DNA from 3 places in the Paenibacillus sp. J2R1T-4 genome. Region 2 is predicted to be linked to each of the others. Evidence: riboswitches for the same ligand, from Rfam matches in the RefSeq annotation. Region 2 holds a riboswitch; each other region holds the start of a gene.

Region 1 (10,134 bases), on a different contig from region 2:
AATAGGTCTCGCCCCTTGAGGCAGGGCAAATAACAAGTAATTGACACTGCCCTCGAATACACGCATCCCGATTTCTGTTAGGCGCGAGGCTAACCAAGGTTTTTCTTCAGCCAGCCAGCTATGGGTTTGCAGCTCATATTGGATATCATCCAGTACTGCAGTTCCTATCTTTTGGGCAAAGCTGTTCACGCTCCACGGTACTTGTCGCTCTCGCAGCTTACGAATGGAGTCCGGATGCGAGACGACAAATCCAAGACGAATCCCGGGGATGGCATAAAACTTGGTCATGGAACGAAGAACATGCAGATGCGGAGTAGTTGAAGCCAGCTGAAGCAGGCTCAGGTTATGCTCGTCCGGAACAAAATCCATGAATGCTTCATCGAGCAGTAACGGAGTGCCTTCGGACACCATTCTCCGCATAAGTTCGGGATTCAGCAGTTGACCTGTCGGATTGTTCGGATGGCCGAGCACAAGCAGCTCTGCTCGTTCCGCTGCGTAGCGGATGTCCCGTTCTTGCGGGACAAATCCATATTCGGAATAGAGCGGAATTGAGATCCGTTCCCTGTCTGTCTTGCGTACAGCATCCTCGTATTCCGTAAATGAGGGTGCAGCGATGCCCGTTACAGAAGGTTGAAACACTCGAATTGCCAGATCAATCAACTCAGCCGCGCCATTGCCTACAAGGATGCTGTCCGGCTCAATATTATATTTGACCGCTAGTTTGTTGCGCAGCTCCCGCACAGCAGGATCCGGATAACGGGCAAGCTCCCGCCACTGGGAACGAACAATGTCTCCAACTATATCTGGTGGGCCGAACGGATTCATATTGGAGCTATAGTCCAGGAACCCTTCCTCAGGTATTCCGAATTCCGCTTCAGCGGTTGTTAGATCGCCGCCATGACCGTATCGTTCAAGCATCCTTGACCTCTTTTCTAAGAAGAATATGCCCACATCACCACAATGAGCAGCCATGCCGTTTCCAGAAGTTCATTCAAAGCACCATAAGTATCACCTGTTAAACCGCCTAATTTGCTCACCATTTTACGGGCAAAAAACCAACCTATGACCAAAGTCGTTGTTGCGAACAGGACCGTATAAAAAAGAGTGGTGATGATCGATGTGTGGCTTGCTAAAAGGGTGATTATTGTTAAGGAGGCGGCTATCAGGAGAGCCGGGATCGCTTCTTTGTAGGAAACCGTCGCTACCAATCTGCCCATCCCTTCGCCCTCACGAGCATAAGGCCATCTGGCAATCGCATATACCATAAACAGCCGGCTCCAAATCGGGATGACAATAAGCAGAACCATCCAGGACGACGCATACTCCAAGAGGCTGTATAAGAGAGCTGCTTTCATTAGAAGCTGGCAGCACCCCACGATCACACCCATTGCACCCACTCGACTATCCTTCATAATCTCAAGCATTCGCTCCCTCGAGCGATGACTGAGCACACCGTCTGCTGTATCCATCAGCCCGTCCATATGCAACCCTCCAGTTAGCGCAATCCAAATACCCAGCAGGATGACGGCTAGTGGAGCGGTAGGCAGAACGGACTCAAGAATAAGGCTGAGCAGGAATAACACAAGACCTATAACAGCACCGGCCAATGGATAAAAAACGACACTTCGACGAAATAGACGTTCGTCATAATTCAATTGGATCTTAACCGGTATACGGGTAAGAAATTGAAAAGCGGCCGCACAAGCATGCAGCCATTCTATAGGGTGGAAACCGCCCAGACGCATAACATGCCTCCCAAGATCAGCCAGCTTATTCCATAACATATTCGGTTTGTTCTCACGATATCCCCTTGCTCTAGCTCCCGTGTAGGCCACCCCATCTTGGCTCGCTCGCTTATGTGATTCCCGTAATGATTCGTACCTCCAAGTTGGATGCCGATAGCTCCGGCTACAGCAGATTCGGGAACGCCGCTATTCGGGCTAGGGTGGAGATGGGCGAATCGGAATATCGAGCGCAGCGCCTGCTTCGCAGAGAATGAAGGCTCCAAAGTGCTATGAAGTACAATAAGTAGTCCAGTAATACGGGCGGGTATGAAGTTAAGAATGTCATCGAATCTCGCGGACGCCCAGCCGAAGTATAGAAAGCGTTCATTTTTGTAACCAACCATAGAGTCCAGCGTATTAGCCGCTCTGTATAACATAGCAAGCGGCGCACCGCCGAGGAAAGCAAAAACGAGCGGGGATACGACCGCATCAACTGTATTCTCGGACACCGTCTCCACTGTGGCTCGAACAATCTCACGCTCAGGTAACGATTGAGTGTCCCGACCTACGATATAGCCGACATAACGGCGTGCCTCTGGCAAATCACCTTTTGTAAGCGGTCGATATACTTGCATAGCTGCATCTCTAAGGCCCTTAACCGCAATTGTGGTCGAGATGAACCAAATGTTCACCGCATAGCCGAGCCATGCATGAATAGCTGCTGCGGCGTACCCAATTCCCCCTATTATTGTGAAGGACAGCAGCACTGTTGAGGAAGTGAGGATGATTCCGCGCCATCTTAGCTGCTTGGCTGAGAAGGATTCGTTAGCTTCATCAGGTCTTAACCATTTCGAGCACAGCTTGATGAATCGACCGATCCAGATGACCGGATGCGTGATCCACTTAGGATCACCGATGATCCAATCCAATACAATGGCAGCTGCGATCATAATTGCCGTCTCCTGAATGGAGTAAAACAGCATTCGTCTTCACTCTCCGTATCGCTGGCTGGTTAGGTTAGTTCGTCTATTTGTGTCAAATGGAACGCAATCGATTTCAGTTCAACAGGAATTCCTGCTGTAACCAGGAACACGTGATCACATATTTGGGCCAGACGCTGATTCATCCGTCCCGCCAAGTCCCGATACACACGACCGAGCTTGTAGGCCGGGACTATCCCGCTGCCCACTTCATTGGTTACGATCACCAATCGGCCAGGATATTGACGGACTGCATCGCATAGCTCGTCGAGCTTGTTATTGATAAGTGAAACAAGACACGGGTCTTCCTCGTAGGCGAGCACCCAATTCGACAGCCACAGCGTCAAACAATCGACCAGCACGACCGTGCTGGGATTGGAGGGCGATGCAGCGGAAGTGATGCTGCCGACCGGGGTGGGCGACGCGTCTTGAGGCTGCGCGGGTGCGAGGCCGAGCGTAGTCAGCAGCTCGGTGAGCTGCAGCGGCTCCTCGGCCGTAGCCCAGAAGCCTGGCGGCGCGGCGAGATCGCGCTGACTGCGGTGCTGGGCGACGCGCTCGGCCATCTCCGCGTCAAGCGCTTGCGCGGTCGCGATGTAGGTGCCGCGCTCGCCAAGGCGCAACGCCAGCTGTTCGGCGAACGAGCTCTTGCCGCTGCGCGCGCCGCCTGTCACGAGGATATGCTTCATCAATCGTGCTCGCTCCTATTCCTTCGAAATGCCTGCGCTCTCAAACGTAGCCATTTCGTTCATAATTTTCACTGCAGCTTCCACGATCGGGAAGCACAACACGGCGCCTGTGCCTTCGCCCAGGCGCATATCCATCGTAAGCATCGGCTTCAGCCCGATGCTCTCTAGGAGCTGCCGGTGGCCCAGCTCCTGCGACAAATGCGACGGCAGCATGCTGGCTGCCGACAGCGGAGCCAGGCGGCTCGCCACGAGCGCGGCCGCCGAAGAGATGAACCCGTCGATGACGACGGGGCAACGGTGCGCCGCGGCGCCGAGGATCACGCCGACAAGGCCGGCGATCTCCAGGCCGCCGAGCGCGGCAAGCACGCCGAGCGGGTCGGCCGCGTCTACGCGGTTCGCCGCAAGCGCTCGACGCACGATCGCGGCCTTGTGCAGCCGCTTCGCCTCGTCGATGCCGGTGCCCAGCCCGACGACAGCTTCAACGTCCGCACCGGTCAGCGCGGCGAGCAGAGCAGCACTCGGCGTCGTGTTGCCGATGCCCATCTCGCCGGTGGCGAACAGCCGATAGCCGCGCTCCGCTAGGCCGTTCACCGTCTCGACACCCGCCATCACCGCTTGCGCGGCTTCCTGCCGGCTCATCGCCGGTCCTGCGGCGATGTTCGCTGTGCCGTACTTCACCTTGCGGTTCACCAGCTGCGGATGCTCTATATCGGACATGACGCCGATATCAACGCATACCACATCGGCTCCTGCCTGGCGGGCCAGTACGTTCACAGCGGCTCCGCCGTGCAGGAAGTTCAACACCATCTGCGGTGTGACCACTTGCGGGAATGCGCTAACGCCTTCCACGCACACGCCGTGATCACCGGCCATCACAATAACCGCTTTGCGCGTCAGATCCGGGTTCAGCTCCCCCGTTATTCCAGCTACCTGCCAAGCGATCTCCTCCAAGCGGCCGAGACTGCCTGGCGGCTTGGTCAATTGATCCAGCCTCAGCCGCGCAGCCTGGACCGCCTCGTCATTCAATGGTTCAATGCGTCTAATAACATCTAGCATGCCGAGCTCTTCTTCACTTATTGCGAGGTTGCTCACGGACCAAGGCTCCTGTCTAATGTATGTTACAGCGGTTTATCCCTTACCCGCCGTTGTGGTTAGCGCCTTTTGAGGCAATTAATCTCTTCAATTACTTATAAAATGGGCTAATAAAGCCTTCTCAGGGTCTTATTTGGTGCGTGGCCCTTATTTCACATGATGCTAGCTAGCAACCTGGACGAAATAAGACCTTGAAAAGGCTCTATCCTTACTGACTACCCAGTCCAACCCGGCTGCAGCATAATCTGCGGAATTCCACTCACGGGATGCTCCGTTATGATCGGTACTGTTCCATATACATCCGCGATCAGCTCGCGGCGAATCACTTCCTGCGGTGTACCCACTTGGGCAACAGTGCCCCCATGCAGGACAAGCAAGCGATCGCAATACTGGGCGGCCAAGTTCAGATCGTGCAATACGGCCACCACCGTAAGATCCTCTTCAGCCTGCCAACGGCGAACTGCATCCATCATCTGCACCTGATACCCGATATCGAGGAACGTAGTTGGCTCGTCGAGCAATAATAGCTTCGGCTGCTGGGCCATCACTTTGGCCAAAGCAACCCGCTGACGTTCGCCGCCGCTCAAATTCTCAAGCGTCCGTTCCGCAAGGTGTACAAGGTTAAGCTTCTCCATTATACCCTCAATCAGCAGCATTTGGTCTTCCGTCTCGTCTCCTAACCAATTCTGGAAAGGAAAGCGCCCCATCTCCACAACTTCACGCACTGTAAATCCGATTGGCGGGAGCGCATCCTGCTGGAGGACAGCAACCCATTGCGCCAGTTCCTTACGAGCATAGCTGCTGACTTTCCGTCCATCGAGCTCTACTGCGCCTGAATCTGCTGTTTCAACACCCGATAAAAGCTTCAACAGCGTGGATTTTCCGCTTCCGTTAGGGCCAATAACACCAAACATTTCACCGCGTTCAACCGAGAAACCGACCTCTTTCAAGATGAGCTGCCGATCAAAAGACTTACAAACCTTGTTTATCGCAATCATCCCGCACCCCCTTCCTAAGGTCATTGTTTTTGTGCCGCCCTGTCAACTTTTCATTGTTTTCTTATGCTTGTTCAATAAGTAACCGAAGAAAGGTGCGCCCAAAAACGCAGTAACAACTCCTAGAGGAATCTCTGTCGGACTCAGCGCCATTCTTGCAATCGTATCTGCCCATAGTACGTATATCCCGCCTGCTATCATAGATAAGGGGACAATCAGCCTGTAATCCGGCCCTACAATCAACCGCACCAAATGTGGAGTAATTAAGCCTACAAATCCAACGACTCCCGACACCGATACAGCAGCAGCGGTTAACAGCGTGGATACAACCAGTACCCATCTTTTCGTGCGTTCTACGGATACGCCAAGATGTGATGCTTGCCGCTCTCCCAATGCGAACAAATTGAGTGAACGAGCGTATGCTGTCAACACAAGAAGCCCAACAATCAAATACGGCAGCACGACCACTGAATGAGACCACCCGCGAAGCGCCAAGCTGCCCATCAGCCAGAACAAGATTTCATTAACGACCCGATTGGACATCGACACCATGAACGATACTATTGCCCCGAGAAATGCCGATATCACAACACCCGATAAGATGATCGTCTCCATCTGGAATTTGCCGTTGAAATTAGCTAATCGGAATACGACCCATAGACTGATTAGTCCGGTTGTAAAAGCCACAATCGGAATCGTCCACTGCCCGAACAAGGCAAACTGCAGACCAAACAAAATAAGGAAGGCCGCTCCCACAGAGGAGCCTGAGGCCACACCTAATGTATATGGATCCGCAAGCGGATTACGCAGCACGCCCTGAAAGCCTGCCCCAGCTAGTGACAAGCAGCCGCCTACAAGAATACCGAGCATTATTCTAGGAAATCGGACTTTCATAATAATTTGTTCCGAGGATTCCGGCCATTGCACCTGAACCCAGTCCCCGACGAACGGGATATGGTGTAGTAAGATCAGCCACACATGAGAAATGGGAAGGCGCGCAGACCCCATCGACAAGCTGATCACTATGGAGAGAAGAAGGAGAAGCATGCCTGCTCCTCCCCACAACAACAGTTTCTTCTTCATGAGTTATTTCACCAGATCAGGATAAATCGCTTTGGCGATATCGATCAAACCTTGCGTCACGCGTGGACCTGGACGGGACAACAAGTTATCATCCAAGCCTTTAACTGCGTTATTCTTGATAGCCGTAATTTTTTCCCAGCCTCCGCGGCCGCGAATCGTCTTCTCGAGATCAGGTACACCCTTTGCGAACAAGATCACATCAGGATTAGATTGAATGATTTTCTCTTCGCTGATTTGTTTCCAACCAACCAGATCAGATGCTACGTTAACGCCGCCTGCCAGTGTAATAAGGTCGTCCATGAACTCTCCTTTACCTACCGTCCAGCCTGGGGAGAACTCAATATACACTTTTTTCTTTTGCTCTTCCTTTAATCCTTTTACTGCATCTACAACTTTTTGTTTCTCTGCTTTCATCTGAGCTACTACCTTCTCGGCTTGCTCCTGAGTATCGGTAATTTTCCCATACTGAAGAATACGCTCCATTGCTTGGTCAACCGTCTTAGGTTCTACAGAGAATAAGTTCAATTTCAATTCTGTCAGCTTTTCAACCGACTTCTTGTTCAAGGACAGCCCTGCGAATACGATCTCCGGATTAGCGGCCAGAATCGCTTCTGTATTCCCTTGCAGATTCCCCATCTTAGGCTTCGTCTTCGCTTCTGCCGGATAATCATCATAATCGGACACGCCATATATTTTGTTACCTAGTCCTAAAGCGAACAATACTTCTGTCTCACTCGGCGATAGCGATACGATTCTTTCTGGTGCTTTGGTGAACGTTACTTCTTTACCCGATGCGTCTTTAACCGTTAATGGATATACGGTTTTTTTGCTGTTCGCTGTTGCTTGCGGGCTTGCACTCGGGCTCGGACTGGAAGCAGTAACCGGCTCCTTGATCCCTGATGGACTTTCTTCTTTCTTGGCACAGCCGACTGCACTTGTCAGTAGTAACGCAGCAGCAAGTAACCATACGATTTGCTTCTTCATGCTAACATTCTCCCTCTTACTATGTAGTTGAGCTTCCTCGAGAGAATACCGTGGACACACTTGCTAGGAACAACAAACAACAAAAACCTCTACCCGTGGCAGGATAGAGGTTCAGCAAATCAAGGGAAACGTCGTGACCATCGTAACGGAGCTGTTTGCGCTGAAACGTATGTTCACTTCCTGATTCAGCCGGTCCTTTTCCTCGAAGGATTCCAAGAGCTGTACACCATATAGGCAGGTCTCCTGACTTATAGGGTTACGATTCCCTCACAAACTTGCATGAAGAAATCCCTATTTCACAGTGGCGGGACCGCGTCAGTCTTTCACTGACTTCCCTTTTAACCGTCATCTTTCAAGCTTACAGCCAAGAACATGTACGGCACCTATAGGTAGTTCCAAGTATTCTATTGATTAAGCATCACGTATGAATTATAGACCATGGTCATCTATCTGGCAAGGGTCGGCAAAAACCAGATTACATCTCGGCAATCAGCCAGCGCCAGAGTTGGGCAAGGAGGAAATGCCTTTGCCATCAATGCGTCACAGATCGCAGTAGTTAGAATCCGCCCTCAGGGTTAACCGATCATATCTCTATGAAATGTAAAACCTCTGGTGCATTATGCTCCAGAAGTTCTTGGCAGTTGAGTCAATTGCAAAAAGGTTGTTACTACTTAGGTCCTGTAGAGACCAGTTTGCCACTGCTAGTATAGGTTATTTGGGTGAAAAAGACAGCTTTTTCCGGGATAGCAAGTTTTGCTACTGGTTATTTGGCCTGGATTGAGGAGAATCAGTTCACAATGCGGAAATAAGGGATAGTCAGATTGGCTGCTACGTGCCTGAGCGATGAAATGGCCCAAATAGACAATAGTAACATGGCTTATCTGTAAGTTTCGCCTCACTGTAATTCCTACTATCCACGATAAACAGAAATGTAGCAGGAAAAAACAGCGATTTTCGCATACGGAAGGTGGAACCACACAACGGATTCGAGTAATCGAAACCTAAGCAGTAACCAAAAAGCAATTATTTTCAATACATAACCAAAATCAGCTTACTTAATTGCAAAAAAGCAACTATTAGACCACCAAGTCCACTTTTAATTGCTTTCCTGCAACTAATTAGGCCCAAACACCCCGGACACCCTGATTTAATTGCTTTTCTGCAACTAAATTCACCCGCCGTCCTTCAAGCTCCTCAAGCATTCGCAATCTTATTGAAGGAATGAACCGTAAGCACATAATAGATAAAGTAAATGCCCGCATAAGCCAGCATCGACACCGTAATAGGGAAGAACAAGTTAATTCCTATGAGACTTCCAAGCAGGGACGAGAATGCATGAATAATGATTGAACTGTGCAGCATCCCGACGAGTAGAGGAAGCAGGAAGACGAATAGGGATTGCTTCGCAATGGAGCTGCGTATTTGTTTGCGGCTTAAGCCGATTTTATGCAGAATCGCATACCTCTCTTTGTCTGCTTGTGCTTCTGTCAATTGCTTGAAATAAATCATACTGCCCGTAGCAGCAAGCAACACGAGTCCCAGAAATCCAAAAATAAACACGTTCAGGCCTGATTCTTCCATCCCTTTTCTGTATTCTTTATAAAAGGCGAACAACGGATCATGATCGGTACCCTTGTTTAACTCCAGCAGTTTGGCGGAAGTGTCCGCAGTCGTTTTCTCGCCTTGTACTTTGTATACTTTGTAGATCAATGGAGCGGTTTGTTTGGCCAGATCAGCGAACATAGCATCACTAATAATGAAATAGAAATCAGGGAATTTCCAATTCAGTACTCTCTCTTCCAATAGATCGACAAATTGAATCGTGCTAGTCCCTTGCGGTACAGACAGCTTCAGATTCTTCCCTTGGAAATCGGCAAATGTGAATTTCGTGTATAAAGGCTTAATCGGCATAGCCTGATCCCCGGACAATTGAATGGTAAGCTCTCTGGATAAGGCTTTCTGTATCTCGTTAAACGTACTGACGGCTATTAGCTTGATCGGCTTGTTATCCGCATCGAGGTACCGCGGAGGCAGCATAGACGGATCGGAGAATTCCCCTGCCGATTTAATAACCGGAACATCCATGGATATCGTAACAGAGTGCTCCTTGTCTTGAGCAATGATAGCTTCTATTTGACGATCAAACGATTCCCCTTCGGATATATGCATATAACTGAATGGTGAATGCTTCTCAGCTGTCTTCTCGATGCTGTAGTACGTACTGTAGCCCAAGCATATAGCTGATAAAGTAAAAGCGCTTAACAAGGCAATCATAGCTAATAAGCGGGCGTTTCCTTTCATCCTGTACATCAATTGAGAGGTGCCAATCATCTTCATACCGCGATAATAGCTGGACTTGTTCCTCTGCATCAGCTTTAACAATACTATGGTGCCCGAACGGAATATAAGGAAAGTTCCAATAACAATACCACCCATTAATATCCCAAGATTTCTAAGTATTTGTTCATTGGACTTGAAGGGCTGGTCCGATGCCCAATAGCTGATGCCAATTAGAATCAATCCAACGAGAGCAGCTAATAGTGAAGCCTTGGGTACTTGTTCGCCTTCTTTCTCTGCACGGAACAATTCA
Region 2 (10,134 bases):
GCATGAGCTCGCGTCGTTCGCTTGGTCTATTCGCGACGAATTCGCGGTGCAACTAGTTGCACCGGCGGATGCCGTCGCGCTCGCGGTGCGGCAGCAGGAAGGGCCCGTCATCCTGGTGGAAGGCTCCGACAACGTCGGAGGCGGCTCACCCGCGGATGGCACGCACATGCTGCCTCACTTGCTCGAGGCGAGCAAGTCGAGCCTCATCGTGCTCTGCGACGCCGAGGCCGTTCGGCAGGCGGCCACCGCCGGCATCGGCGGCACACTGCGCTGCGCCGTCGGCGGCAAAGCGGATAACTGGCACGGTAATCCCGTGCCCATCGAAGGCCGCGTCCGCACTTTGTTCGACGGCGATTATACGCACGTGGGCCGCTACATGACCGGCCAACGCGCGAAGATGGGCTTGACCGCCGTCGTGGAGGCCGGTCCCGTAACGATCGTGCTCACCGAGAAAAGGGTCGCACCATGGGACCCCGGTCATGTGCTGTCGGTCGGCCTCCAGCCGCAAGCGTTCCACATGATCGTGGTCAAGTCCGCGATCGCTTGGAAGACCGCATTTGGCGATATCGCGAAGCTCGCCATCGATGTTGATACACCTGGCTGCTGCGGCGCTAATCTGCACTTATTTCCTTACCAACACCTGAAACGTCCTCTGTATCCGTTGGATCCGAAGGACGCCATTCATCTTCCACATACCCAGGAGGGATAACACATGAGAACTTATACAGGCTCCAAAGAAAGATTGCAAAAGTCCAAACAAGTATTAGCAGGCGGAGTAGCGAGCACGCTGCGCGGCTCCATGAAGCCTACACCGTTATACGCAGAATCCGCATCAGGAGTTATGGTTCGTGACGTGGACGGCAATGAATATATTGATTATATGCTTGCCTATGGTCCATCTCTGCTGGGCCATGCCAACCCTGAGCTTACGGAGCGTATTCACAGCGCCCTGCAACGCGGGTACACATACGGACTTCAGCACGATGGCGAAATCGAGTTAGCAACAAAGCTCGTTTCCGTACTTCCTTGCGCAGATAAAGTAGTGCTTAGCGGTTCCGGTACGGAAGCTGTCATGCTGGCGCTTCGCTTGTCCCGAGCTTACACAGGTATGAGCAAGGTCGTTCGTTTTCACGGCCATTATCACGGTTGGTCGGATTCGATTTTCACTTCATTCCCTAGCCCGGACATGATGCAAAAAGCTACGGATAGCGGGAACAGCTTAACACCTCCTGGAACTAAAGGGATGAGCGAGAACAGCTTGTCTGATGTGATTCTGCTGCCTTGGAACGATTTCGAAGCCTTGCAAACTACGTTAGAGAAGCACGGGAACGATATTGCCGCCGTCATCTCTGAGCCAGTAATGTGCAATTCAGGGTGTATCATGCCGCTTCCAGGTTATCTGGAAACCATGCGGGAGTTAACAGAAAAACATAACATCGTCCTTATACTGGATGAAGTCATCACGGGATTCCGCCTGGGAATAAGCGGTGCTCACGGACGTTTCGGGATTAAACCTGATCTTGTAACGGTCGGGAAAGCATTGGGCGGCGGAATTGCTATTAGCGGTGTTGCCGGTCGTAAAGAAATACTGGCCTTGATCGATACCGAACAAGTAAGTCACCTGGGTACATTGAACGGGAATACTGTGTCCACTGCTGCAGCGCTTGCGATCATTGAAATCTTGCAACGCAACAATGGGGCGGTATATGCTAAAATGGAAGGACAAGCCGAAGCACTAGCTTCTTCCATACGAGAGCTGTTCACCAAACACGGATTCCGTGGTGTAGTGAATCAGATCGGTCCAGTATTCCATATGATGTTCATCGATCGGGATGAAGTGTCCCACTTCGACGAGTTCCAAGAACGCAACGCAGGTTTATATGCCAAGTTCGCCGAGCTTATGTTAGATGAAGGTGTCCTCGTCCGTCCGAACGGATTGTGGTACTTGTCTACTGTCCATGAACAGAATCATATCGATGCGACGATTACGGCAATCGATCATGTGTTCTCCAAGCTTAAGGAGGCTTAATCATGAGACTGCAGGGTAAAGTTGCTCTTATTACTGGCGGTTCACACGGAATCGGTCAAGGTGTCGCCATTCAATATGCTCGAGAAGGGGCAAAGGTTGCGATATGCGGACGCGGTCAAGCCGCACTGGACGAAACCGTTCAGCTGTTAACAGCTCAAGGCGGCACAGCTAAGGCCTACACGGTTGATGTATGCAACAAACAACAAGTGGATGGTATGGTAGCGAGTCTGCTTGAGGAGTGGGGTTCGATCGATATCCTGGTCAACAATGCTGGTATTTGTGATCCAGCACCTTTCCTGGAGATTACGGAGGAGTCATGGGATCGTCATATGGAGATTAACCTGAAGGGGACGTTCCTTGTTAGTCAGGGTGTTGTTCGCTCCATGGTAGACCAAGGTATTCAAGGTTCGATTATCCATATGTCCAGTGTGAATGGGATGGCGGCTGAGGCGGATCAAGTGCACTACAATTCTACCAAGGGTGCCATGATCAGCATGGGCATGTCGATGGCATTGGAGCTTGCTCCGCTTGGCATTCGAGTGAATGCATTATGTCCTGGCTTCATCGAGACTCGTCTGACCAAACCTATGATTCAGAATGCTCCGGTTATCTCGCAGTATCTGAAGACCATTCCGATGAACCGCGTCGGTCAACCGGAAGAAATTGCTACCGCTGCTGTATTCCTGGCATCTGATGATTCCAAATACATGACAGGGCAGACGTTAGTAGTGGATGGCGGGCAATTAATTAAGCTCTCCTGACCAAAGCAAGTCCGAAAGTTCGTTTACACAGAAGGGATCAGGTTAATGATGAAAGATGATTTTGAGGATCAAGCAACGGACCGTCCGAGTGCTACGGTGAAATCGGCCGACCGTGTCCTGGATATATTCGAGCTGTTCGCCGAAGAACAAGACACCCTTAGTCTGATGGATATCTCCCGCAAACTTGGCATGCCGACCTCCAGTGCATATAAGCTGCTTCAGAACTTGCTGAATCGAGGCTACTTGGAAACTGACAAGCACGGAAAGACCTTCCGCTTAGGTTACAAGCTGTTCGAGATCGGCAGTAAAGTATCGTTAAACCGAGACTATGCCACTGAATTTCAGCATGTTGCCCAAAGAATCATTAATGACATTAATGAATCTGTTTTTCTTTCTATTCGCAATGGTGACAAAGTGCTTTATATTGCCGAGAAACAGAGCACGCATCCCGTTCGTTTCGTGTCCCATCTCGGGATGCAGCTGCCGCTGCATGCTACGGCAATGGGGAAAGTATTATTAAGCGGGATGAGTGATGAGGAAGTAATCCATCTGTATCCCGATGGTGAGCTAGGCAGGCTTACAGAGCAAACCTTATCCCATCTGGATGAATTGTTGCAGCAGTTGAGCGAGATTCGACTGAACGGGATTGCTTTCAGCAGCGGCGAATCGGTGCAAGGGATCCAATGTGTTGCCGCTCCAATATCAAATGCTTCTGGTGATATCGTAGCATCGATGAGTGTATCGATTCCTTTATCAAGAGTCGATGAGGACTCCTGGCAGCGAGTTGTGGAGGCGGTAAGACAAGGAGCGCGCGAGCTTAGCGTGCAACGATTTTTCCAAAAACAATAAATGCTAACGCCAATCCTGAGAGTACTAAGTACTCTCAGGATTTCGCGCTGAATTAACGCACAATTGGGAGGGTACAGAATGATTATTGATATGCACACACATATATGGGGCGATCGTTATGATCAACACTCCTATGACTTACTTAAGAACTGTGAACGTTATGGAATCGATAAAGTATTCGTCTCCGGTATTGCTGCTCAGTACTCTTCTGAAGAAGCAGTGAAGGGACATAATGCTGATATTGCGCGATTCATGAAAGAGAATCCTGATGTGGCAGAGGGGTATGTCTACATCAATCCTCTTCACGCCAATGCAGTAGATGTATTAAGCCATGGGGTGGAAACATACGGGATGATCGGCATGAAGTTATGGATTGCTACCTATTGCAACCATCCGTCCGTGTTTCCGCTAGTTGAGAAATGTATCGAATATGATATCCCGATCTTGCTGCATGCTTTTCACAAAGCGGTGGGTCAATATCCGGATGAATCGATTGGCACCCATGTCGCCGACCTGGCAAGACGTTATCCGCAAGCCAAGCTCATCATGGCGCATCTCGGCGGCAATAACTACCATGGAATCAAGGCTATTCGTGATTGTCCGAATGTGTGGACTGACATTTCCGGTTCGTTATACCGTCGGGATGAAGTCGATTATGCCGTAAGACAGCTAGGTGCACACCGGGTGTTATTCGGTTCAGACATGCCGGGCTGCTCCTATATTACCAACTACGCTCAAGTACTGGAAGCGAATCTGACACCGATTGAACGCAATCAGATTCTAGCCCAGAACACGATCGATTTGTTCCGATTGAAGGTCTCAGCTTAATTACTGCAGTCTATTTTGTATGTAATATTGCTCTGTCACTAGACAGAGCTTTTTCTTCGCCTTATAATGAAAATGATTATCAATATCGGTCTGATAATGAATAACATTATATTAAGGGTGAACCGAGCATGAATGCAGGAAGTGTTGATCTCCATATACTCGAGCATAAGTTCAATGTGGTCTTAACGAAACGCGAGCAGCCTGTATTCTCTGTTCGAGGTGAAGATCTTTTACACTCTGAGACCATACTCGAGCTGCTGCAAACTTATAAACCTTTGATCAAGGCCGATGAAACGACAGCACCGGCAGCTTATTTCTGCGGTTTTTTAAGTATGTTAGGGCTGGCTTTGCAATATTCTGTTTCGATTTGGAACAGAAGCTTCGATGTCACGTTATCTAACCTTACAATCCAGTTGTACACGGACAGGAAGACCGGCTATTCTCGCTTTGCTTTTGTGATCCACCCATGGTCGGAAGAGGCTGCTCCATCGGATTGTGCAGCAAGAGATGAATGGCGCGAACGGATACTATCTTCCTACTATGAGAAGACGGCTCGCCCTATCATAGAGTGCGCTTCGCAGGTCTCTGGGCTTGATGCAGGACAACTATGGGGTCAATTCCCAACCCGAATGAATTATTTCTTGGAGGTATTTCACCAAGAAATCGAGGAATCTATAGCTGGTTCACCGGAAAGCTCTGCTGCTATCTCGGTCGGGAAGAATAGGTTATTCGATGATTATGACTGCTTGTGCAGTCTGAGTGGATTGATCTTCGGCCGGACTAAAAACCCGCTTGATGTAAAGATTCGTTACATAGAGGATTCCCGCAACCCAGACAAACAAGTGAAGATGAAGAATGCCTGCTGCCTATACTATAAGACGGGGGAAGGGCAATATTGTTACACTTGTCCCCGATTGAATGAATCTGATCGTGAGGCAATAAGAGCCAAATATCGAGCACTTGATCCCGTTTAGACTTATTCTTTTTGCAACTTGCATTGACGGTTTTGTGCTGGAAGAGTATGATGATACAGTTGTAATGCAATAATTTCATATTGTGGAAATAGGTGTTCTAGCTTATGGCTAGAGCTTAAAAGGGAAGTTCGGTGAAATACCGATGCGGTCCCGCCACTGTAACAGAGTAGTCTCAGCCACCATGCCACTGATCGATTCGATTGGGAAGGCAAGCTGACGATGATGATTCTGGAGCCAGGAGACCTGCCTATTTGAACAACACTGCTTTACCTACGGGAGATAGGGAGGTGTTAGATGACCGGTGCTTATTTGAGTTGTCTCAAAACATGACGGACGTCTTTACCTTGTATTTGTTACGAGGTGGAGATGTCTTTTTTTGTTGGTTTCTTATCAGAAAATTGGAACTGGGAGGAAAATGATCATGAAAAGCAGCAATATGGGTTACCCGAGAATCGGCGCAAACCGGGAATGGAAGAAGTCGCTTGAGTTGTTCTGGCAAGGGAAGCTGACGGAGGCGGAGTTCTCGCAACAAATGGAGACCATCCGTCTTCGTAATTTGCAGGTACAGGTGAGCAAAGGAATCGAGATCATACCTGTGAATGATTTCAGTTTGTACGATCATATGCTGGATATGTCCACTATGTTCGGTCTAGTCCCCAAACGCTTCTCGTATGAGGGCGGAGTAGTTCCAGTCTCCACCTATTATGAAATGGCGAGGGGGAATCAACAGGCAACCGCCTGCGAAATGACCAAATGGTTCAATACGAATTATCACTATATCGTACCTGAGCTTCAAGATGCAGTGCCTGTTCTGGTTGAGAATCGTCCCTTGACTGCTTACCGCGAGGCGAAGGAGAAGCTGAATATCGAAGGTAAGCCGGTGTTCGTCGGACCCTACACATTCGTTAAGCTTTCCAAAGGCTACCCTGCAAGCCAACTCGCCTCTATACTTGAGACTTTCGTCCCTCTTTACATTCAGATTGTACAGGAGCTACAGCAGGAAGGGGTGCAATGGGTTCAAATCGACGAGCCGAGCTTAGTGACGGATGTCTCGGATTCTGACATGAGGCTGGTTGCCTCGATCTATGAACAATTGAAGCAAGCTGCACCAAAGCTGAAGATATGGGTTCAAACTTATTTCGAGTCTGTTGAACATTATGTACAACTAGTGGCATTTCCTGTAGATGCGATCGGACTGGATTTCGTTCATGGACAGGGAGCTAATCTTAGCAGCTTGGAGGCTTATGGCTTTCCAACAAATAAAGTGTTGGCAGTCGGATTGGTCGATGGGCGTAATATTTGGAGCTCTGATTACGATGCCAAACTTACGATTCTAGAGCGGATTTGCCAAGTCGTTCCGCATGAGCGGCTTGTGCTCCAGCCTTCCTGCAGCTTGCTGCATGCTCCTGTCAGCGCGGAAGGGGAGAGTAAACTGGATCCGGTATTGCGCCAAGCACTCTCATTTGCCAATGAGAAGCTCGATGAAGTGAGAGATTTGACTCAAGCAATCAACGAGGATTATGGAGCTATCGAAAGGCAAATGAAACGCAATAGAACAGCCATTCTGGACCTTAACCAATCTTCATCACGTAATGTGGCAGCTGTGCAACAAGCAATCAAGCAGCTGCAAGCTGAGAAAGAGTTGCATTCCGGCCGTAACTGTGTTTTTGCAGAGCGCCGTCTTGTCCAAGAGAAGAAGTGGCAGCTTCCATTCCTGCCCACGACAACGATTGGCAGCTTTCCGCAGTCCGCTGAGGTTAGACAAGCACGGCTGAAGTTCCGAAAAGGAGATTCATCGAAGGTGCAGTATGATGCTTTTGTACGGGAGCAGATCAAGACCTGGATTGAGCTGCAAGAGCAAATCGGGTTGGATGTTCTGGTGCATGGCGAGTTCGAACGGACCGATATGGTTGAGTTTTTCGGTGAGAAGCTGCCCGGATTTGCTTTTACCCAGAATGGTTGGGTACAGTCCTATGGCTCCCGCTGTGTGAAGCCTCCCGTCATCTATGGGGATATACATTTTGATGAACCGATGACCGTAGAGGAAACCGTCTATGCACAATCGTTGACTTCCAAGCCTGTAAAAGGAATGCTGACGGGTCCGATTACGATTCTGAACTGGTCCTTCGTTCGGGATGATATTACTCGTGAACAAGTTGCTTTTCAGATCGCCCTGGCTTTGCGCAAGGAGGTAGAAGCTCTGGAATGCGCAGGTATTGAGATGATTCAAGTGGATGAGCCCGCCCTGCGCGAAGGGTTGCCGCTTAGAAGAGACGATTGGGCTGCTTACTTGGAATGGTCTGTTCTTGCTTTCAGGATCTCGACAGCGTCCGTAAAGGATACGACCCAAATTCACACCCATATGTGCTATTGTGAGTTTCATGACATTATTGATTCTATCCAAGCTTTGGATGCCGATGTCATTTCTATTGAAACGTCCCGCAGCCACGGCGAGTTGATTCACAGCTTCGAAGACCATACTTACACGAAAGGCATCGGGCTTGGCGTTTATGATATTCATAGCCCGAGGGTTCCTTCAGTGGATGAGATGGTGAATATGATAGAGCGGGCACTGAAGGTGCTCGATCCTTCGTTATTCTGGATTAATCCGGATTGCGGATTGAAGACACGTGGGATTGCCGAAACCGTGGAATCCTTGACTCAAATGGTGAAGGCCACGCAGAAAGTAAGAGAATTGCGGAAGGTAGATTAATTATCTTATATAATTATGATTGCTATTTCTAGTGAAAAGAGCACCCCTAAAGGTGCTTTTTTTCATTCTTGTACATATATATGATAGCAAAATAGGTGCATTTGGAAAGGAGAAACGGTGCATGATCGTCGTGTTTCTCGTACTCATGTTGATTATGCTTGCTTGTTTTGGCCTGATCATGTGGCTGCTCTTTCTAGGAATTCAAAAGGATACGATTGATCTGGATTTTCAGACCATCTGGCAAGACGTGAAGGTAACTCGAAAAGACATGGAATTCGAATAGGTCTAGTACGGGGAAAGATCGCTAAGGAGGAGTAAATGCCATGCTGCATATTGTTGTGTGTGTCAAGCAAGTGCCAGATAGCCGGGAGATTCGGATTGATCCTAAGAATAACACGTTGATCCGGCAAGGTGTACCTAGCATCGTGAACTTCTATGACATGCATGGGTTGGAGGAAGCGCTTCGCATCAAGGACGAGCAGGATGCACGTGTTACTGTGGTAACGATGGGGCCGCCGCCCGCAGAAAAAGGCTTGAAGGAATGTATCTCGCTTGGTGCTGATGAGGCTGTACTTGTTACGGATCGCGGGTTCGCAGGAGCCGATACGCTTGCAACCTCTTATGTTGTGGCGGAAACCATTCGTAAGGTAGAGGAACGTTGGGGACCCGTCGACATGGTGTTCTGCGGCAAGCAGACTTTGGATGGAGATACCGGCCAGGTAGGCCCAGGTGTTGCCTGCAGACTGGATCTGGAGCAGCTTACATATGTGAATAAAGTGGTGACTGTCAATGAGGATACGAGGCGGGTAACTGTGCAACGTCATTTGGAGGATGGACTAGAAGTTGTAGAAACCTCGATGCCCGTATTAATCACTGCGTTGAAAGAATTGAACAAAGTGCGAAGAGCTTCCTTGCCAGGTATGATTCGCGCTGCCCGATATAAGCCTATCGTCTGGACAACAGCGGATTTCCCGCATCTGGATAAAGCTAAGATTGGCTTGAAGGGCTCACCTACGATTGTAGCCAAAACATGGGTTCCCGAAGTTAAATCGGTTAAGTCAATAAGCATTGAAGGGGAGACGGTCCAAGAGAAAGCGGAGAAGCTGATCAGTCAGCTGTGGGGAACACCTCTTGCGGAGAGGTTAGGATGGAATTCGAATGCGTCTGCTGCTACTGTGTCCAATGTGTCCAATCAGAATGTTCAATGAAGCTGGGAGTGAATAAAAATGTCTACAGAACGTACAGATGATCAGATGCCGGATTGGTCCGCTTATCGCGGAGTGTTGATTGTTGTTGAGCAACGGGATGGACAAGCAAAGTCGGTATCATGGCAGCTGCTTGGCGAAGGCCGCAAGCTGGCCAATAAGTTGGAGGTACCTCTATTAGCTCTTGTAATGGGCAGCGAAGTTGAGCATCTGGCACGGGAAGCTGCCTATTATGGCGCGGACAAGGTGTTCCTATGTGATGATCCTGTGTTAAAGATTTACCGCACGCGTCCGTATAGCCGAGTCGTGCTTAAGTTAATTGACGAGGAAAAGCCTGAGATCGTGCTTTTCGGCGCTACAGCAACAGGAAGGGACCTGGCTGGAGCGATCGGCACCCATCTTCCTACCGGGCTTACAGCTGACACAACGGAACTGGATGTTGAACCCCATCCATCCCGATTGCTGCTAGCCAGTCGTCCTGCCTTCTCTGAAAAGATGATGGCCACAATTCTATGTAAGCAATATCGGCCGCAGATGGCTACTGCACGAGCTGGAGTATTCGAATCCCTGCCTCGTGATGTGACGCGTGAAGCGAATATTGTACCGCTAGAATGCGAGCTCCAGGAAGCAGATATCGCGGCACAAGTACTGGATTTTATCGAGGAGACGGGCCGCGTCAATCTGGAGGAAGCAGAAGTGATCGTTGCAGGGGGGCGAGGGCTCGGAGGTCCAGAACCCTTCGCCATGCTGAAGGCGTTAGCTGATGCGCTAGGCG
Region 3 (10,134 bases), on a different contig from region 2:
GCCGTCTGTACCAGCCAATTCAACTTGTGTCAGGAACGGCCCCGGGTAACCCCAGAAAGCTTCCAGGTTAGCGATGGCTCCGCTCTCAAAGCGTATGGTCACCGACGCGTAATCCACCCCTTCGGCTTGTTGATTCACAGCAAACACAGTCTTCGCGTCTCCAAGTGTCCAACGCAAGAAATCCAGGTCATGAATCATTAAATCGAAGAGAATGCCCCCGCTTCTAGCCGGATCGATATACCAACTGCCTGCAACGGGATGTTTGCTCGCTCGCTTAGCATGTGCGACTCCGACTCTTCCAATGGTACCGTCCTTCACTTTCTGACGCAGCTGAACATACTCAGGGAAGAAGCGCAATACATGGGCAGGAAAGAAACGAACCCCATTCCGCTCACAGGCTTCCGCCATTTCCCTTGCATCCTGAGGATTAAGTGCAAGCGGTTTCTCGCATATTACATGTTTGCCGCTCGCCGCAGCCTTTAGAACAACCTCTTTGTGCATATGTGTAGGCAGCGTAACGCATACAACGTCCACTTCTGATGAGGCAATTAGCTCTTCATACGATGTATAGGCCGTTACTCCGTATTTAACCGCGCACTCCGCAAGTACGTCTTCCGAACGGTTGCTGATCGCTGTAAGGTGTACATCGGGTATGGTGCATAAACGCTCCATATACATCTTGCCCATCGTGCCGCAACCGATTACTCCAAAATTCATCACGATTCCCCCCTGACATGGCTTGAGGCAAGACGCTCCAATGTTTGTCTCACCGGTGTCTCAATCTCAGGCTCCAGCTTGGCAGGCATATGGAAGTAATATGTGGATTCGTCTGCCTCATAACCGTTATGCCGCAGTTGATATGCCATCGGCACATATCCAATCATCCCGTTAGAATAAGCAACGGGAAGTACATCTGGATTAATTGACTTCAAATACAGACCGTACTCCACCACTACTTCAGCATTCATTGCAAGCAAAGACAACCCCTCAGCCACGTCCAGACGCAGAAACTCCATCGTTAAAGCAGTAGCTCGCTTGTCGAATCGGGCTAACATTTCAACCGCCCATTCGTCATAAGGAGATTTACCCGCTTCAACCAGTGATTTCAGCTCATCCCGATTAGCCAATGGTCGAAGCTGCAAAGGCACTTCAACCTTCGTACCGGTGAGCAGCTTAGCAGGCAATACGGCTAGCGGACGATTTAACGTTGCTATCACAGCCTCTGCAAGCTTATCTCCGAAGTAAGCTATCTTTTGACGATCATCCTCCAAGCTCGGGTCTGCAGATTCTACATATATATTAATATCTGCTGTGCAGCCTTGCAGGAAGAGACAGACAGCCCCGTCTAGTTCACGCTCCAACCGTTCCATCGCATGACCTGTGAACTCAGAAGAGAGCTCGTTGGCATTTGATATTACAGGGTGACAAGCATAATGCACTAGTAATGCCTTGGCTTGCCCTGATGCCGAAGTGAACCGAATAACATTCACGTCATGATCAACAGGTCCCTCTGGATTGGGTCCTCCTCTTACCTTCCCATCTATATACTTGCGTCTTTGGATGCCGTTGTAACATTCTCCTGCTCCTCTTTCGACTGTAACCGGTTCCACATTCAGAAGTGCCTCTTCTACCGTTTGATAGAGCAAGGCTTCCAGTCTATCCACATAGTCGGCATCAGCGGTGCCTAATAACCGATGAAAGTTAAAGCTCGCTTGAGGACCCGAGTGACTATGAGTCGCGTTAAGAATAATACATTCCGGATGCAGACCAAAACGGTTGAACAATTGATTGCGAATCGTTTCCATTCGGTCGGAGCCCCACCATAATATATCAGCTGAAACGATTAATGCTTGGTTCCATCCGCCATTCCCATCTGCTTGCTGCAGAAAAACGGCTCTTAGAAATATACGGCTGATTACCGATTCATAAGGCTTATTGCCGCGGACAGCAAATCCCGATAATGGAACGGGGTACTCTGGAGTAATATCCGTTTTGGCGCAGCCTATTTGCAAGTTCGTCATCTTAGATTTGTCCTTTCCTTCATGCTTTTGTACTTCCTCTTATAGTAAAGGACAATACATGTTCATGCATGCCAAAATAGTATGGAAAGAAGACAAATCTTTATGCAAATGGTCGTTTGGGAAGGCCATCAGTCTACCTTCATTTGCAAGCTTCTAACCGGGCTGGCTTCTATGATACAATTAAGCTTATTAGGAATGGGAGGCAACTCGATGACGATTTTTCCAATCTATGAAAACGCACTGGAACTGCGTAATGTTACGGAAGACATGTTCCCCTTCTACATGGGCATTCATACGATAGGAGGCTACCCCGTTCATCATCACGAATTCGCCGAGATTGGCCTAGTGCTCAAGGGCAAATTGACTACACAAGTGAATGGAATCAAATATTCGTTTCAGCCAGGCACTTTGTTCGTCCTATTGCCTCATCAAATCCATGATTTCTCTAATGATACAGACAGCTCGCTTGAGCTTGTGTGCTGTATGTTCGATATCGGAATCTTAACAGACGGTTTAGTTGAGTCCGAGCTTAGTGCTTTATTGCTGCGAATCGGTGACGACATTCTGCCCTACGTTCATCTTGATGGTGAAAGGCTTGATACCATTCAGCGGATATTCCTGGATATCAACCGTGAGTATGAAGACAGGAAGCTGGGAAGGAATAGTTATTTGCGGGCTAAGCTTGTGGAAGCGATTATGCTTTTCGTGCGTTCGAATTCTGCGGTAGGCAGTCCAGAAGCTCCACGTTTGGCGGAGAAGAGAAAAGATACATGGAAGCTAATCCAATATGTAAACACTCATTATATGCAGGAGAATGTAACCTTGGAATTATTATCGAGCATGTTCAAGGTGAGTGTTCCTTATATTAGCCGTACTTTCAAAGAACTCGTCGGTCAAAGCTTCCTGAGCTACTTGCATGCGCTCCGCATCCGCAGAGCCGCAAGCCTGCTCGCCTCGACCGAGATGACCGTGTCCGATATTGCTACCGAAGTCGGGTTCGAGTCCTTCCGTACATTCTCCAGAGTGTTCAAAGAGTTGAAAGGGGTTACTCCCTCGGAATTCAGACAAACGGTCGGAGGCCGGCAATAGGGATTGCCGTGAGCCTCCGACCGTTTTATGTGAATGAGAAGTCTTCATCCCTCAGTTGTTCTACGTGAAGCGTACGAACATAACCGTTCCCCTTCTTGGAGAAAAAGTCATGTTGTTTGGTTCTTGTACTAATCCCATTAAATACAATGGGGTTGACTTCTTCTTCAGGGAAATGAGGGTCAAGTCCCAAGTTCATGAGCGCCTTATTCGCATTGTAGCGAACATAAGCCATAACCTCTCCGTCCAAACCAATCTCGGTATATAATTCGCTTGTATACGCTATTTCGTTCTCATATAACTCTTGGAAAAGAGCGAACAGCTCCTTCGTGACCTGCTCCTTCTCCTCTTCATTCAACTGTTGGAACACTTCCTGTGCCAATGTCCCTACATACAAGCCATGGATGCTCTCGTCTCTTAGAATGAGGTCGATAATCTCCCCGCTGCTTGTCATCTTACCTTGACCCGCCAGATACAGCGGATAGAAAAAACCGCTGTAGAACAAGAAGCTTTCCAAAAGCACCGACGCTGACATAGCCAGGTATAAGGATCGCGTGCTTGTAATATCTTCATAGACCGCTGCTATCCGGCTAGCTTTCAGCTGTAAGCGTGGATTCTGCTCCACCCAACGGAATATTCCATCAATTTCTTCGGAAGTTGCAAGCGTGGTGAATATGCTGCTATACGATTTGGCATGAATCTGCTCCATCATCCCCATGAAGGATAATACAGCTTTACGCTGCAAGCCGTCCACATGCTCCACGATCTTCGGCATCCCGACACCGCCTTGAATCGTATCTAATAAAGTCAATCCGCCGAGCACCTTCTTATATAATTCCTGCTGAGCTCGTCCAAGCTCCATCCAGGACATTTGATCATCCGATAGAGGGATCTCCTCGTCCGTCCAAAATTGCATAACATTTTGCTGCCAGAAGGCTAATGTATAATCATCATCCGGACGGTTCCAGTTCACTGCTTTCACTCTAATTGCCCCTTCCTGTTGTTATACCGCGCAGCTCGTGCATTCCTCTACGGATAAATGTTTCGTTCTAGTGTAATAAAGTGATTTCAATCCCTTGTGGGCGGCGTACACATATAATCTTGCCAATTCACGAGTAGTTACATTGCTGTTAACGTGAAGTATTGTTGATATTCCCTGATCCACATGAGCTTGAATTTCTGCAATAAGGTCGATCACTTTGAATTGATCCATATTGTAAGCTGATTTATAAAAGAACACATTATTAGGTGACAAATACGGCATCGGATAATAAGTAGTCGAATTTGCGTACGTGCGTGTCTCTATTAGCTCTACTACGGGCATAACGCTCGAAGTGGCGTTTTGGATATAAGAGATGCTTTGTGTCGGTGCTATGGCCAATCGATAAGCGTGATACAGACCGTGCTGCTGCACTTGATCCCTCAGTCTCGCCCAGTCCTGGCGGTCCGGAATGGACATCCCTTCGAATAGCGCTGCCACCTTTGCAGTTCCTGGAGAATAGTCCTGGTCCAGATAGCGATCAAAATAAGTGCCTGACGCGTATTCCGAACGATCGAAATCTTGAAACGTTATTTGACGGGCCTTTGCAATCTCCATGCTTTTCTCAATAGAATAATAATTCATCATCATGAAGAATGTTCTGGCAAAATCTCTCGCTTCCGCACTCTCATAGGCAATACTATTCTTCGCAAGATACCCGTTCAGATTCATGGCGCCCAAACCTACGGAATGCAGTTCAGAATTAGCTTTACGTACTCCAGGGGCATTCTCTATTGTAGTGAAGTCGCTTACGGTCGTTAAGGCTTCCATGCCTAGCTGTACCGACTCTTTAATGGCCTTGCGATCCATGACGTTGACTATGTTAAGAGAAGCCAGATTACAGCTTATATCACGAAGGATCTCATCAGGCTTGTCATAGTCATGAATAATGGACGTTTCTTGCAATTGGAATATTTCGGTACACAGGTTGGACATCTTCACAGACCCTAGCGCTTTCAAAGCATGCACGTTGTTAGCGTTCGACTTATTCATGATATAAGGATAGCCGGATTCCAGCTGAATCGTAGCGATCTTGGTCAACATCTCCCTTGCACTCATCACAACCTTCTTCGTTACTTTCGGGTTGTCCAGCAGCTCCTCATACATCTCGTCCAGATCAAGATCATCCAAGTGCTTGCCGTAAGCTTGATAGACGGAATACGATCCGAATACGTTTAGCGGTTTGTTCTCCTCTGCCAGCTTGTATAGCTTGTTAGGCACGATCAGCCCAATGGACAATGTCTTAATTCGCGACTTCTCATCCGCATTAATTTTCTTGCAATCCAGAAACTCCAATACGTCCCAGCCAAAAATATTATAATAAGCGGCGCCGGAGCCTTTGCGTTGGCCCATCTGATCCGCATACGAGAATGCATCCTCCAACAGCTTCATGATTGGCATGATGCCCTTTGCTGCGCCTTCTACACCTTTGATCGGTTCGCCGCGTCCTCGCAGCTTGGACAGGTTGACAGCCACCCCTCCGCCGATTTTGGATAATTGCATACAAGTACCGATAACATAATTAATCGAATTGAGAGAATCATCCGCCTCGAGCAAGAAGCAGGATACCATCTCGCCTCGACGGCTCTTACCCGCATTTAAGAACGTTGGGGTAGCCGGTTGCAATCTTTGCTCCATCATGGCGCATGCAATCCGTTTGGCCAGCTCTGCATCTCCGCGTCCAAGGAACAAGGCTACAATAGCTACACGATCCTCGTAACGCTCCAGATACAGTCCCTTGTCATTCGTCTTGAGAGCATAGTCCTTATAAAACTTTGAGATCGCCATGTAGGATTGAAATTGAAACTCGCTGTCCGCCGTGAGATTGTACACTTCTTCCACTTGTTCATATGTATACTGGTCGAACATATTGGTATAGTAATTTTCCTCTATCAAATAGTTCAGTTTCTCTCTTAGAGAAGCGAAGGATACACTCTTAGCTTCCACTTCCTCCATAAAAGCGGCAACCGCTTCTTTGTCCTTGTTCAAGTCGTAGAATCCATCGATTCCTTTGTTCATCAATTGGTTGTTCAGTTCAATATGCCGCAACGCGTCTCATCCCCTCTTGAAATCGTTCTACATCGCTAGTAGTTCCTGACAGTTCAAATTTATGTACAATTGGGACCGCGAACAGCTCAGCAAGCGTATCGGCGCTCTTGGCGAAGGAAGTACCCCAGTTCCGGTTCCCGCTTGCGGAAACACCTTTCAAATAGCCGCGATTACGTCGAAGAAAAGAAATTACATTATCCGGGGCGTTGCCGAATCCGGTTGTATAAGTAACCATTACGAAGGGCTCGTTCAGGTCTTCCCGTTCACAATCCTGCAGCTTCACTGCCTTCACACCGAGCTTCCTGACGAATTTCTCAACATTCCCGGTGCGGGAGTCATATACCACTAACATGATGTTCTCATCCTCCAATATAAAAGGTGCATCTGACTCGGGTAGCGAAGTCAGACACACCTTGATCATGAATGGTCCTATACACGATTCGTCCATTGGACGAATCATGATGCATTCTTGCAAGCTTGTCCGACACTTCCCTATCTCCCGTAGGTTACACAGTGTCTATGAACGGGCAGGTCTCCTGGCTTCAGAATCATCACTCGATCCACCTTCCCGGCATAGCGGCCAGTGGCTTGTCGAATCGAGCTCTTCTGTTACAGTGGCGGGACCGCATCGGACTTTTGTCTACCGAATTTCCCTATTAAGCCTAGTAGGCAACTACCTCACAAGGCACCCATTCACATCAATATATAGTTGTCTTCTCAAAGATTATATCAATATATTGAAATTGTCAATGAATAACTAGCAGATTTGACCATGAAAAAACGACTTAGGACTATAGCCCTAAGTCGTTTGTTTTGCGTCATTTTTCTGACAATTAATTGTCAGCTTTGAAGGTAATCGTCTTACCATGCGCTTTGGCTACTTGCTCGGCATAACCTTCGAACAAGCCTTTACCGCTGTACTTGGTCATCAACTCTTGACGATATTTCGGCCAATTAGAAGCATCCTTCTCGTCAAAGATGATTTGGGTATGGAACTTGTGCATTTGAGTCCGGAATGCAGACAGATCCATTCCAGGGATCGGTGATACGTTAGTACCTAAAAGGGCATACTTAACTTGTTTTACACGCTCCAAGATTTTACGGTCACGATCGGTTTCGTTAGGATCAATCAACTCAAGCCCAAGCGCTTGTGGTCCGATGTTGATGTTGCCGGCAATTCCTGCATAAATATCCAGGAACTTTCCTTGATCGGAAATATCACGTTTGTATGCCGCAGGATCAATAGTGATTTTTTTACCTTCTTTTTTATAATGAGTGCCTTCTTGACCATAGTGTGTCAGCAGGAAGCCTTCTTCACCTACGAGCCAGTCCATAATCTCTACAGTACGTTGAATTTTGTTTGCAGGAGCTTTGGCACTGAATAGGAAAGGTGTACCTGGAAGCGCTTGATAGCTCGCTCCATTCGTATTTTCGATGTGGAACGGCTGCCAATCAACGGTTTGAACACCTGTTGTATCTTTTGTCTTTTTCTGTATGCTATTCGCTGCATTATCGAAGGCATGAGTACGGTTGCTGGAGTAGAAAATACCGATTTTGCCTTGTGCCGCTTTATCCCATTGTACGCCAGGCTTGTTGAGGAACCAGTCCGGATCAACTACACCAAGAGCGATAGTTTTCTTAATGTCATTGAGCACGTTCTGAGTCCGGATATCGCTGCCTGCATCGATGAATTTGTCGCCTTCAACAAACAAACCAGGACCCAGGTTGTGCTTATACCATTCTGGGAAGTCCTTTGGTATTGAAGTACCGTTACCAGCCATCGAAAGCCCGTACGTATCGTTCTTACCGTTACCGTCTGGATCTTTGGTAGTGAACGCTTTCATAACTTCAATCATTTCGTCATAATTCGTAGGCATTTTCAGGCTTAACTTGTCAAGCCAGTCTTTCCGAACATAATAGGAGAAATATTGCTCTTTGTTGAAGATTACCGGTGCACGCATGAACACGTTCTGTACGCCATAACGCTTCATTTCGTCTTGGCTCAGCCAGTATTTGAAATAATTAGGCATTGTAGTTGGCGTTACATAGTTCGTCATATCCGCTACTGCTTTGTCCAAGATATAAGTGTTGGATTCAGCTCCGCCTGTTTGGAACATATCAGGAGCATCGCCGGAAGCAAGCTTCAGGTTCAGCTTTGTCTGATAATCCGTTGTGCTGTAGACCATGTATTCCATGTTAAGAGTCACGTTGAATTTCTCTTCAATCTTTTTCTTAACAAAGTCTTTGTCTGCAGCAGGAAGCTTGGAATCATTAGTAGGAACTGTAATCATCCAGTTCAGCGTCAGCTTTTCCTTTGGAGCTACTGTTGGAGCCGAGCTGGCACCAGGGGATTTAGATGGTGATGATGACGATGTTGGAGTTTCTTCTTTGGCTCCGCAAGCGCTTACTACCATGGCCGAAACCATCGATAAAGCTACGATCTGACTAAATCTCTTCTTCAATAAAATGACCTCCCGGAAATCGATAAATGTAGATTAGTTTGTTTGTTAGAGACGCAATAACATCAATTTCAATCTGAATACAACGCTTTCAGAAATCGCTTACATAAAACATTTTCATTAGGTGCACATCACCTCCTACAAAAGTATACAAGCCTATTTAATGTAATTATAGGTTGGATATATCTGTATATTACATGTATGAAGCTTTCAAGCATATAGCCTGTTACTATCCTGTATAGTACCTATACTATATCATAATGGTTTGTCTAGGCAACTATCTTTTTTCAATCTTTTCTTTCAGCTTCTCTATCAGTTGAAAGAACCCTTGATGCTGCAGGAAAGTTACGACTCCGTTCACGCCGAGAGCGGATTTGTTACCCAGTGCTGGTATAGCTTACCATAACTTAAATAAAGGCATCCAGAAAATTCCGGATGCCTCTTCATTATTAATCAGTCTGTCTTGAACACAACTTTTTTCCCAAGAGCTGTAGAAACCTGTTCACCGTATGCATCGAAGATTGCCTTCGCTTTATAAGTATCCAACAATTCCGTTAAATACTTCGGCCAGTTGCTTGAATCTTTCTCTTCAAACAGAACTTTCACTTGTTTGGCGCGCATCTGAGTACGGTAAGAGCCAATATCTAAACCAACTGGCGGTACAACGTTAGTACCAAGCACATAGAATTTGTTCTTTTTCATCACTTCAAGGATAGCGCGGTCATGATCGGTTTCGCTTGGATTAATAATATTAATTCCTATCGCACGAGATGGGTCCTTGACGTTATAACTGGCTACACTGCCCCATACTTCCGTAAAGTTGCCATTGTCGCCGATATCCTTCTTGATAGCATCAGGAATAAGCGTTATATTCTTGCCATCCTTCTTGTAGTGAGTACCCTCTTTACCTATGTTTGCCAGAAGATAACCTTCCTCGCTCGACAACCAATCAATAATTTCAATTGTGCGTTCAATTTTCTTAGGGTCTGCTTTTGCATTAAACAGGAATGGGACTCCCGGGAGCGGTTCATACGAAACAGGTAGATCCCCGGCCACATGAAATGCTGCAAACTCAGCCTTTTGATTCCCGGTCACTTCGCGAGTCTTCTTCTGAAAACTGCTAGCGGAATTGTCAAATGCGACGTCACGAACAGCGGAATAGAAAATCCCTACTTTACCTTGTTGAACTTTTGTGGCAGCATCGCCTGCTTTATTAAGGAACCAATCGGGATCGACCACTTTCAGATCAATCGTTTTACGAATATCATCAATTACTTTTGCGGTGCGAAGGTTAGTCCCGCTATCGATGAAATTGTTGTCTTTGTCAATAAAGAAGCCTGGTACCAAGCCATTTTTATACCATTCAGGGAAATCACCCGGGATTGATGTGCCTGAACCGGCTGTTGTAAAGCCATATGTGTCGTTTTTACCGTTACCATCCGGATCGTTTAACGTAAAAGCCTTCATAACAGCGATCATT

Evidence for each region. Region 2 has a riboswitch for cobalamin ahead of metE (5-methyltetrahydropteroyltriglutamate--homocysteine S-methyltransferase). Riboswitches for the same ligand answer to the same signal wherever they lie in the genome.
Region 1: it holds a riboswitch for cobalamin, as region 2 does, so the genes downstream of both, AC58QD_RS30110 (ABC transporter substrate-binding protein) here and metE (5-methyltetrahydropteroyltriglutamate--homocysteine S-methyltransferase) in region 2, are expected to answer to the same signal.
Region 3: it holds a riboswitch for cobalamin, as region 2 does, so the genes downstream of both, nrdI (class Ib ribonucleoside-diphosphate reductase assembly flavoprotein NrdI) here and metE (5-methyltetrahydropteroyltriglutamate--homocysteine S-methyltransferase) in region 2, are expected to answer to the same signal.

Annotation. Positions count from the first base shown of each region.
Region 1 covers NZ_JCAUBA010000029.1:35,663-45,796, reverse strand. Annotated here, with positions in the region: gene cobD (threonine-phosphate decarboxylase CobD) at 1-918, opposite strand, end outside; gene cobS (adenosylcobinamide-GDP ribazoletransferase) at 933-1,745, opposite strand; gene cbiB (adenosylcobinamide-phosphate synthase CbiB) at 1,718-2,707, opposite strand; gene AC58QD_RS30130 (bifunctional adenosylcobinamide kinase/adenosylcobinamide-phosphate guanylyltransferase) at 2,737-3,390, opposite strand; gene cobT (nicotinate-nucleotide--dimethylbenzimidazole phosphoribosyltransferase) at 3,406-4,446, opposite strand; gene AC58QD_RS30120 (heme ABC transporter ATP-binding protein) at 4,698-5,480, opposite strand; gene AC58QD_RS30115 (FecCD family ABC transporter permease) at 5,523-6,560, opposite strand; gene AC58QD_RS30110 (ABC transporter substrate-binding protein) at 6,564-7,544, opposite strand; cobalamin riboswitch at 7,761-7,946, opposite strand; gene AC58QD_RS30105 (FtsX-like permease family protein) at 8,739-10,134, opposite strand, start outside.
Region 2 covers NZ_JCAUBA010000002.1:447,303-457,436, forward strand. Annotated here, with positions in the region: gene AC58QD_RS05685 (M81 family metallopeptidase) at 1-709, shown strand, start outside; gene AC58QD_RS05690 (aspartate aminotransferase family protein) at 713-2,029, shown strand; gene AC58QD_RS05695 (SDR family NAD(P)-dependent oxidoreductase) at 2,032-2,790, shown strand; gene AC58QD_RS05700 (IclR family transcriptional regulator) at 2,836-3,639, shown strand; gene AC58QD_RS05705 (amidohydrolase family protein) at 3,718-4,467, shown strand; gene AC58QD_RS05710 (hypothetical protein) at 4,596-5,441, shown strand; cobalamin riboswitch at 5,515-5,706, shown strand; gene metE (5-methyltetrahydropteroyltriglutamate--homocysteine S-methyltransferase) at 5,857-8,154, shown strand; gene AC58QD_RS05720 (hypothetical protein) at 8,276-8,437, shown strand; gene AC58QD_RS05725 (electron transfer flavoprotein subunit beta/FixA family protein) at 8,478-9,362, shown strand; gene AC58QD_RS05730 (electron transfer flavoprotein subunit alpha/FixB family protein) at 9,381-10,134, shown strand, end outside.
Region 3 covers NZ_JCAUBA010000007.1:178,021-188,154, reverse strand. Annotated here, with positions in the region: gene AC58QD_RS14305 (Gfo/Idh/MocA family protein) at 1-717, opposite strand, end outside; gene AC58QD_RS14300 (neutral/alkaline non-lysosomal ceramidase N-terminal domain-containing protein) at 717-2,021, opposite strand; gene AC58QD_RS14295 (AraC family transcriptional regulator) at 2,232-3,110, shown strand; gene nrdF (class 1b ribonucleoside-diphosphate reductase subunit beta) at 3,136-4,089, opposite strand; gene nrdE (class 1b ribonucleoside-diphosphate reductase subunit alpha) at 4,111-6,195, opposite strand; gene nrdI (class Ib ribonucleoside-diphosphate reductase assembly flavoprotein NrdI) at 6,182-6,547, opposite strand; cobalamin riboswitch at 6,705-6,903, opposite strand; gene AC58QD_RS14275 (extracellular solute-binding protein) at 7,029-8,657, opposite strand; gene AC58QD_RS14270 (type 2 periplasmic-binding domain-containing protein) at 9,108-10,134, opposite strand, start outside.